3 regions of the Sediminibacillus sp. JSM 1682029 genome follow, and region 1 is predicted to be linked to each of the others. Evidence: riboswitches for the same ligand, from Rfam matches in the RefSeq annotation. Region 1 holds a riboswitch; each other region holds the start of a gene.
What was found. Region 1 has a riboswitch for S-adenosylmethionine ahead of ABVF09_RS08730 (sodium:solute symporter family transporter). Riboswitches for the same ligand answer to the same signal wherever they lie in the genome.

Region 1 (3,141 bases):
GTCACCGATATGCTGCTGGCCCCACAGCAAGTGACACAGGAAATGTACCATAACCAGTTGGATATTCTTCTAGAGGAATTGGCTCCGCATATGCGCCGATTTGCCAAGTTGAAGCAGCAAGTACTCGGTTTGGAGAAAATGGCCTTCCATGACTTAAAAGCCCCGCTCGACCCTGATTTCAATCCGGAAACCAGTTATGAAGAGGCGGCCGAAACCGTATTGGAAGCTCTAAAGGTGATGGGACCCGAATATAGCCGCATTATGGAAACAGCATTATCTGAACGTTGGATCGACTATGCCGACAACATCGGAAAATCGACCGGTGCATTTTGCTCCAGTCCATATGGCGTTCATCCCTATATATTGACAACCTGGACCAATCAAATGCGTGGAGCCTTTACGCTCGCCCACGAACTCGGACACGCAGGTCACTTTTATCTGGCTGGCAAAAATCAACGCCTGACCAATTCCAGACCATCTACCTATTTCATCGAAGCACCTTCGACGATGAACGAAATGCTGCTTGGCAACCATTTGTTATCGAATACTGATGATACCCGGATGAGAAGATGGGTCATTTTACAGCTGCTTGGCACCTATTATCATAACTTCGTCACCCATCTGCTGGAAGGAGCTTTTCAGCGCAGGGTCTATCAGCTTGCAGAATCCGGCGAGCCATTGACAGCCGACGTTTTATCCGGTCAAAAAGCCGCTGTATTATCAGAGTTTTGGGATGACAGCGTTGAGATTGATGAAGGAGCGACCTTGACCTGGATGCGCCAGCCACATTACTATATGGGTCTTTATTCTTACACGTATTCGGCAGGATTGACGGTTTCTACGGCTGTTTCACAAACCATTTTCGAGGAAGGACAGCATGCCATCGACCGTTGGCTTGACGTTTTAAAAGCAGGAGGTACCAAGAAACCACTCGATCTAATTAAACAAGCAGGTGTCGACATGGAAAAGCCCGATGCCATCCGCCAGGCCGTCTCCTATGTTGCCAGCCTGATCGACGAACTCGAAAAAAGCTACGAATGAAGAAGGGGTCAGTCCCCCACTACACTGTCGTGTTAGCGTGACGCAGTGTTAATTGTGTGGAGGACTGACCCCAGGGAGTGGAACAAGTCCAGAGTATGAAGAAAAAATATTCTGAAATATCTGTTGACAGTTTGCAAAACCATTGTTACTATAATTCCTAATTAAAGTGAAAACAAAATAAATGAAGTTGTCTCTTATCAAGAGCAGGTGGAGGGAAATGGCCCGATGAAGCCCGGCAACCGACTGTAATACCATTGTGAAATGGGGCGTATAACTGCGCCGCGGTTCTCACCGCTTAAAGCACGGTGCTAATTCCTGCAGTAGCGATACTGCGAGATAAGAGAAAGGGCTGATGCATGTTTAGATGATAAACCTCTTTCTCTTAGAAAGGGGTTTTTTTGATGGATGAAAACAAAAAGGAGGAAGCAGCATGTTTCTAATGTATGGATTGTCTGCAATAGGGTTTGCCGTGATTGGCAGTCTTGTCTGCTCGATTATTTATCCTAAAAACAAGGAGGCAGCTAAATGAGCACATTGCCAACATGGACAATTGGTTTGATTGTGGCACTTTTAGTCGGATACTTTTTTGTCGTTTCTTATATCGGCAAACGGGGATCTCGACACAGCAAGACGATGACGGGCTTTGCCACAGCCCGTGGAAAAGTAAGCCCATGGCTTGTGGGGGCGAGCTTTGCCGCCACCTTTGCCAGTGCCAATTTGTACTTGGGCCTGCCTGGCCTTGCCTATCAATATGGTATCTCGGTATTGTGGTACACCTTGGGAAGCTTCGGAACTGCATGGCTCGGTTTGCTTCTTTTCGCTAAGACATTTTGGAAATACCAAAAACAAAAAGGCGGGGTTTCCACGCTGCCGGAATGGCTCGGAAAAAGGTATAACAGCAAAACATTGCAAATCCTGGTGTCCATCTTGCTGTTGTTCAATATCTATTACATTGTCGGTCAGAATGTTGGCCTGGCAACGATTTTTGAAACCATTATCGGCATCCCTTATGAATGGGGAGTGGTTTCCGGTGTGGCAATCACGATCGTTTATATAGGGATGGGCGGTGCCTTTGCGCAAATTATCACCGATGCTTTTCAAGGGGTATTGATGTCTGTCACCTCTGTCTTGATCATTGTTTCATTGTTCTGGACAATCGGCGGAGGCTTTCAGGTGTTCAACCGGATGTTTGATCAATTGGCGGCCATCGACCCTTCGCTTGTATCTACTTTTTCACCGGACGGGCCGTACGACAGTGTCACTACCGTTTTGGCCATCCAATTTCTGATGATCAGTTTTGTATTGATGCCGCAGCTGCTAAATAAAATTTTGGCAATCGAAACAGAAGAGGAATTGCGGCCTTTTGTGATTTCAAGCGGCGTTCATTTGTTTTTCATCTCTTACCTGCCCGTGTTCGGCGGTTTTGCAGCAAAGATTCTCGTTCCCGGCCTGACAGAAGCAGATCAAGCATTGCCCGCTTATTTAATCGAGGCTTTTCCACCAGTCCTCGTTGCGTTTATGATCGTCGGCGTTATTTCAGCCGTACTTTCGAGCACAGACAGCCTTTATCTATCGATAACCTCCAGTATCGGCAATGACATTTACCTGCCGCTTGTGCAAAAAAAACAATCCAGCCTTTCTCCTGCCAACTATGACCAGCGTGCAGTTGTCATTGCCAAGTCCTCGTTGATAATTGTCGGAGCGGCTTCGCTTTACTTGTCAATAAATCGGCCAGAGTCCTTGGCCATGCTCATTCAATTTAGTTTCTCGGCCATCATCAGCGGCGTATTCGGCCCAGTACTGCTAGGCTACTTTTGGAATAAAGGAAATCGAACAGGCGCAATAGTCTCCGTTTTGACCGGTTCCCTTTCTTATTTGTCCTTTACGCAGTTCCACCTGCTGCCGAATTTATACATCGCCTTGTTCGTGAGTTCAGCACTCGGATTTGTAAGCATGCTGGCGACGAGCTATCTGGCGGCAGCATTCGGTACTAAGGTGGGCATCGCCGGCAAACATAGTGCTTAAATAGAACTGCAGAATAATTCGTTACAGGAGGAATTCCCATTGACCAAACAAATCATTTTACATGCCTTCGAAATG
Region 2 (3,141 bases), 150 kb from region 1:
TTATCCCGCAAGCTTTCTCCTTCATAGCTAGAGCGAATCAGGCCTCGATCTTGTAAAATCGGAACAACCAAATCGACGAAATCCCGGAAAGTTCCCGGCGTAATCGCATATGCAATATTGAAGCCATCGATACCAGCCTCTCTGACCCATTCTTCCATCGTATCGGCTATTTGTTCGGGCGAGCCGACTGCATAGGCGCCAAGACCTCCGATCCCGATAAATTCTTTGATTTCTTCTACTGTCCATTGTTTGTTCGGATCAATCCTTGTAAAGTTTTCGACTGCTGATTGGATGGCATTGTTTTCAACATACCGCAAACTTTCATCAGGGCCATACTGCGAAAGGTCGATACCGGTCCATCCACCGAACAAGGCAAGTGCCCCTTCATGGCTGATATGTTTTTTATAATCGTTGTACTTTTCCTTCGCCTCCTGTTCTGTGCGCCCTACAATGGGAGTGAACATGGTCAAAATTTTCACATCCTCTGGATTCCGCCCAGCCAGTTCAGTCTCTTTTCGCAACTTTTTGACTGACTTCCTGGCAGCCTCTTTGGTTGGAGCTCCGATAAAGACACACTCTGCATTCCTGGCTGCAAAGGCCCTGCCTTTCTTGGAAGCTCCCGCCTGATAAATAACCGGTGTACGCTGTGGCGAAGGTTCACTCAAATGGGCGCCAGGCACTTTGAAATACTTTCCTTCATGCTGGATGTCATGGACCTTTTCCGGATCGGTATAGATGCCATTCTCTTTATCGAGACGGACTGCATCATCTTCCCAACTGCCTTCCCAAAGCTTATAGCAAACATCCACATACTCTTCTGCAATATCATACCGCTCATCATGACTTACCTGATCTTCCAAACCCATGTTGACTGCTGCGCTTTTCAAATAAGACGTAACGATATTCCAGCCCACCCTTCCATTTGTCAAATGATCGAGTGTCGACATTCTTCGGGCGAAGGTATAGGGATGTTCATGGCTGACAGAAGCGGTCACGCCAAAACCGAGATGCTTGGTGACGGCCGACATGAGCGGTACGACCAGCAACGGATCGTTCACAGGCGACTGGGCTCCCTGCCTTACTGCCGCATCCCGAGAATTTTCGTAAACATCATAGGTGCCTAGCACATCAGCCAAAAACACAGCATCGAAATTCCCTTTTTCCAATAGCTTTGCCAGCTCTATCCAATATTCACTGTCCTTATAACGGTGTGATTGGTCGTCCGGATGCGTCCATAATCCTGGCGATTGGTGTCCCGCACAATTCATATCAAAGGCATTCAAATATATCCGCTTATCCGTCATCGATTTTCTCCTCCTATTGTTTTATTGGTTCAAATTGGCTGTTTTTGCTTGTTGACCGTCTGGACAAAATAGTCCAATTGCTTTTCTAATCGCTGGTTTAAATCAGGATCGTGAATCGGCTGATTGATATCCTGTTTGTCTATGCATTCGTTCAACAAATAAACACCTTTCAAATTCTGTGCCTTCAATGTCGCCAATAGCGGCTTCAGACTATATTCCAATGCCAGCAAATGGGAGGGACTGCCGCCTGTCATCAGTGGCAAAACCGGAGTATCTTCCAACACATCCTGCGGCAATATGTCCAGAAATGCCTTTAGAACCCCTGAGTAAGCTGCTTTATAAACGGGAGACCCGACAATCGCGCCTTTCGCCTTCCGGATGAGCGCTGCCGCTTCCGTTACACTCTGGCTGTCATACCTTCCTTCAAACAAGTCGACCTGAGGGATCTCCTTTACGGATAAGTGTACGGTGGAAAACCCTTTTTGCCTCAAAGACTCCCCTAAATAGTTCAAAACCACGTCGGTTCCTGATTGGGCCGAAGGACTTCCCGATAAAATAATGATTTCACTCAAAATAATCTCTCCCTTTCTGCCAAATGGGCTTGCGTTTCGACTCGGGGAAAGAGGGATTTTTTTCATTAGAAAAAGCCCCCTTCTCCGCAACATGAGAAAAGAGGGCTGTCATCGTCCGATATCCGCTCTTATCTCCCAAGAATGATCTTGGCTGGAATTAGCACCTTTCTGACAATGGTCAGAGGTTGCTGAAGCGTCAATGGGCCAGTTCCCTCGGCTTCTCTGGATAAGAATTTTTAATTTGACACCTATCATAATACCAATGGCTTTCCATGTCAACCACTTTTTGCAATAATCAGAATAGTCCTGTCTGTTGAAAGTGCCCTGCACTTACTCCAGCCAGGTTTATCTGCCCAGTTTTTGAGAAACATATAGATATACTTAATCCAGGAGGAATCGTGATGCATGAATTTAACGAGACTTTTATCCAAATCCTTATCCTGCTTGCTATCTCGATCGCCGTGATCGGAATTGCCAAAAAAATCGGTCAGCCCTATACAATTGCACTCGTTTTGGTCGGTTTAATTCTTGGTATTATTAACGTACATGTACCGCTTATTGACGAAGCAGAGGCATATATCACTCAATCAGAAGTGTTCCAGGCAATCATCATATCTTTGTTTTTGCCGATTCTACTCGGAGATGCGACGTTAAAACTTCCCTTTCACCATTTATACCAGCACAAGCGGGCCGTACTTGGCATGGCATTCGCCGGTACGTTTCTTTCCTTTATCGTGATCGGCTTATCCACTCATTATGTTATCGGATTGCCGATAGCGGTCGCTTTCACATTCGCCGCTTTGATGAGTGCCACAGATCCGATAAGTGTTGTATCCATATTTAAGTCACTCGGTGTTTCGGAAAAGTTATCCACGGTCATGGAAGGGGAATCACTGTTCAACGACGGGATTGCGGTCGTCTTGTTCAAAATTTCGTCGATCTATTTGCTTACTTATATCGAATTAGGCTGGGAGGGGCTTGGCAGCGGCATCCTGTTATTCCTGAAATTCAGTCTCGGCGGTGTGTTGGTCGGTGTCATCCTTGGTTTTGTGTTCTCCCAAATCATCCGCTTTTTTGATGATTATCCATTTGAAATTGCCCTGTCGGCCATCTTGTTTTTCGGAAGCTATTTTATCGCGGAACATTTGGAGGTCTCCGGGGTCATCGCAGTGGTTGCGGGTGGTTTTATGTTCGCCGACTATGGCGGGAAAATCGGTATGTCGGAAAAAACGCGGGTCACCATCAATACGTTCTGGGATGTCATC
Region 3 (3,141 bases), on a different contig from region 1:
TGAGCAGAAGCATAGCAGTGAATCCACTTTATCTATAGAGGTGGCGGATAAGTTATATTCAAAAGGAAAAGGGATGGAATTTATGTTGGCAATTTCGGATGAACACGCACTCAAAGACTTTTCAAAAGGGTTTGTGTTTATTCATACGCCTTTCTGCGGCACATGTAAAATGGCGGAGAAAATGCTGTTGGTATTAGAACAAATCGAAGAGGCATCACTTTTCCATGAAATGAATGCCTCTCTTTTTCCGGGCTTCATGCAATCATTTCACATAGAAAGCGTTCCCTGTCTGTTAATAGTGGAAAATGGCCGGGTGCAGGAAAAAATATACGCATTTCATTCGTTAATGCATATTCAGGAGAAGATACAGAAATACAGAAACTAAAAAGGAAGGAATATTTCCCGAGAAATACTCCTTCCTTTTTTGCTTATGTCTTTTGGAAGACTCCATCTGCTTTTCTTTTTTGCAGGAAATACATGCTGGATGGCGAACTACTGTTAACAGGGAGGCGGTAGTCTTGTCAGAACAACTTTTGGCAGAATGGAAACGGCGTTTGGAAGATCGTGAAGATTTGTTGTATTTATATGAACAAAAGCACTTGGACATCAAAGTGGATGTAGGTGAATTCTCGGCTTGGGTTAAATTTCGTTCAGGAATTGTGGAACTCCATGCCGATTCACAATTCCCGTCTGCTGCCCCTTTAAAGGTGAAGGTGAACAATGACATAGCAGAACAACTTTTTAACGGGGAGCGGAAGCTGACAGCTTTCCCTGCAGGGCTTGCCTCCTGGACAGGGAGGTACAGGGACTGCCTGCTTTTTGAAACATTGCTGTACCTGCCTTAAACGAGTTGCCTGCCCAATGCTTGGACAATAGATAAAAAAGGTGCTTTGTCGCCAAACTGAGCCGCTATATCACCCTGCTTGTCAATAATGACAGTACTGGGAACCCCTTGACAGCGGTACATATCGTAAACGTTTGTCCCTTCGTCCGACAATGTCGGCTGTTGCAGAAACTTCTTATGGAATGCTTCTGCTTCATCCACCGAACGTTCTCTCCCAGTCACATTGATGGTCAACATTTTTATATCATTTTTGTTGATTGTTTTATATAACTGCTCTTTTTTGGGTAAGTCCGCTGCGCAGTCCGGGCACCAGGATGTCCAAAAGGTAAGCATGATCACCTTGCCAAGGTCCTTTTTCAGTTGATAGGTCTTTGGGGTACCCAGAATCGGAAGCTCGAAAACCGGGGCTTTCATCCAACCACTCCTTGCTTCTCAGTAAGTTTTTCTTGTTGTATATGCTAACATAACCAAAAATGGAAAACGATTATCGCACTTCAATTAATGAATTAGCTTGACACCTAACTGCGCCAATGCTAAAATCCTATTTAGCGCTTAAGGAACGACCTAATTAAATATTCTAATCTCTTATCAAGAGAGGTGGAGGGACTGGCCCTGTGAAGCCCGGCAACCGTTAACCAGTTTTTACTGGTTAAAATGGTGCCAATTCCTGCGAAGCAATAAGCTTTGGCAGATGAGAGAACATGAAAGTAGTCATACTGCGTCTTTCTGTTCTCTTGTGAACGGAAGGACGCTTTTTTAATACACACAAAAGAAGTATTAGGTAGTTCGGCAAGTATTGCTGAGGAGGAAGAAAGTTGATTTCAATTAAAGGCTTGAAAAAAGTTTATCCAGCCAAGCATCAGGATGTCCTCGCTGTCGATAACCTCAACCTGGAAGTAAGCAAAGGGGAAATTTTCGGGGTGATCGGATACAGTGGTGCTGGTAAAAGTACGTTCATCAGACTGCTTAATCGGCTGGAAGAACCGACTGAAGGACAAATTTATATTGATGGAAAAGAAATATCTGCAATGGGAAAGCAGCAGCTGCGTAAATCACGACAGGAAATAGGGATGATTTTTCAACATTTCAACCTGCTCTGGTCCCGTACCGTTCGTGACAACATTGCTTTTCCGCTGGAAATAGCGGGAATTCCCAAGGGGAAAAGGAGAGCCAGGGTCGAAGAGCTGATAGATTTAGTCGGGCTTAAAGGAAGAGAAGATGCCTATCCTTCGCAATTAAGCGGAGGGCAAAAACAACGGGTCGGCATTGCAAGGGCGTTGGCCAACAACCCAAAAGTGCTGTTGTGTGATGAAGCCACATCGGCGCTAGATCCGGATACGACGGATGCGATATTACGGCTGCTTGTCGATATCAATGAAAAATTGGGGTTGACCATCATTTTGATCACACATGAGATGCATGTCATCCGTAAGATTTGTCATCGGGTCGCTGTGATGGAGTCAGGAAGAGTAGCAGAGCAAGGCGATGTGCTGGATGTTTTCTTGCATCCCAAACAGCCTGTTACCAAGCGGTTCGTTGAACAAGTCATGGGAGACAGGGATCAAGAAGAATCGCTCCATTTATTGGAAAATTATCAAAGCGGGCAAGTTGTACGGCTTCATTTTGTGGGAGAAACAACCAATCAGGCGCTGATAAGCCAGGTGTCAAAGCGATTTGATGTGGCTGTCAATATCCTTCAGGGTAAAGTCACTCAAACACAAAAAGGGGCATATGGAACTTTGTTTGTCCATATGGACGGCTCTGCAGAAGAGATAGCCAGGGCGATTGCCTTTATCAAAACCACCTCGGTAGAAGTGGAGGTGGATCCAAATGCTGAGTGAACTTTTTCCAAACGTGAAAATGGAGGATATTTGGACAGCGATCGGTGAAACATTTTATATGACACTGATATCGGTGGCAGGGACGATTGTTTTAGGGGTCCTGTTGGGACTTTTATTATTTCTCACTGCCAGAGGTGGTTTGTGGCAAAATAAAATATTGAATTTTTTTGCTGCAGCGCTGGTGAATATCTTCCGGGCCATCCCATTTATCATTTTGATTTTATTGTTATTCCCATTCACTGATTTTCTTATAGGCACGATTCGTGGTCCGAAAGCGGCGTTGCCAGCTTTGATCATCGGTTCGGCACCGTTTTATGCAAGGTTGGTGGAAATCGGTCTGAAGGAAGTGGACAAAGGTGTAGTGGAGGCCGCCAAAGCGATGGGTGCAAAAACGCACACGATTATCTTCAAGGTTTTGCTTCCGGAATCGATGCCTGCTTTAGTATCCGGGATTAC

Region 2: linked by a shared signal. The riboswitch ahead of ssuE (NADPH-dependent FMN reductase) and the one ahead of ABVF09_RS08730 (sodium:solute symporter family transporter) in region 1 are both predicted to bind S-adenosylmethionine.
Region 3: linked by a shared signal. The riboswitch ahead of ABVF09_RS13010 (methionine ABC transporter ATP-binding protein) and the one ahead of ABVF09_RS08730 (sodium:solute symporter family transporter) in region 1 are both predicted to bind S-adenosylmethionine.

Annotation. Positions count from the first base shown of each region.
Region 1 covers NZ_JBEWYY010000004.1:121,831-124,971, reverse strand. Annotated here, with positions in the region: partial or broken gene pepF (oligoendopeptidase F) at 1-1,041, shown strand, start outside; SAM riboswitch class I at 1,233-1,384, shown strand; gene ABVF09_RS08730 (sodium:solute symporter family transporter) at 1,567-3,066, shown strand; gene ABVF09_RS08725 (LLM class flavin-dependent oxidoreductase) at 3,106-3,141, shown strand, end outside.
Region 2 covers NZ_JBEWYY010000004.1:268,669-271,809, reverse strand. Annotated here, with positions in the region: gene ABVF09_RS09395 (LLM class flavin-dependent oxidoreductase) at 1-1,304, opposite strand, end outside; gene ssuE (NADPH-dependent FMN reductase) at 1,334-1,942, opposite strand; SAM riboswitch class I at 2,002-2,109, opposite strand; gene ABVF09_RS09385 (cation:proton antiporter) at 2,278-3,141, shown strand, end outside.
Region 3 covers NZ_JBEWYY010000007.1:93,726-96,866, reverse strand. Annotated here, with positions in the region: gene ABVF09_RS13030 (toprim domain-containing protein) at 1-38, shown strand, start outside; gene ABVF09_RS13025 (thioredoxin family protein) at 83-385, shown strand; gene ABVF09_RS13020 (hypothetical protein) at 519-845, shown strand; gene ABVF09_RS13015 (TlpA family protein disulfide reductase) at 842-1,258, opposite strand; SAM riboswitch class I at 1,427-1,542, shown strand; gene ABVF09_RS13010 (methionine ABC transporter ATP-binding protein) at 1,660-2,685, shown strand; gene ABVF09_RS13005 (methionine ABC transporter permease) at 2,675-3,141, shown strand, end outside.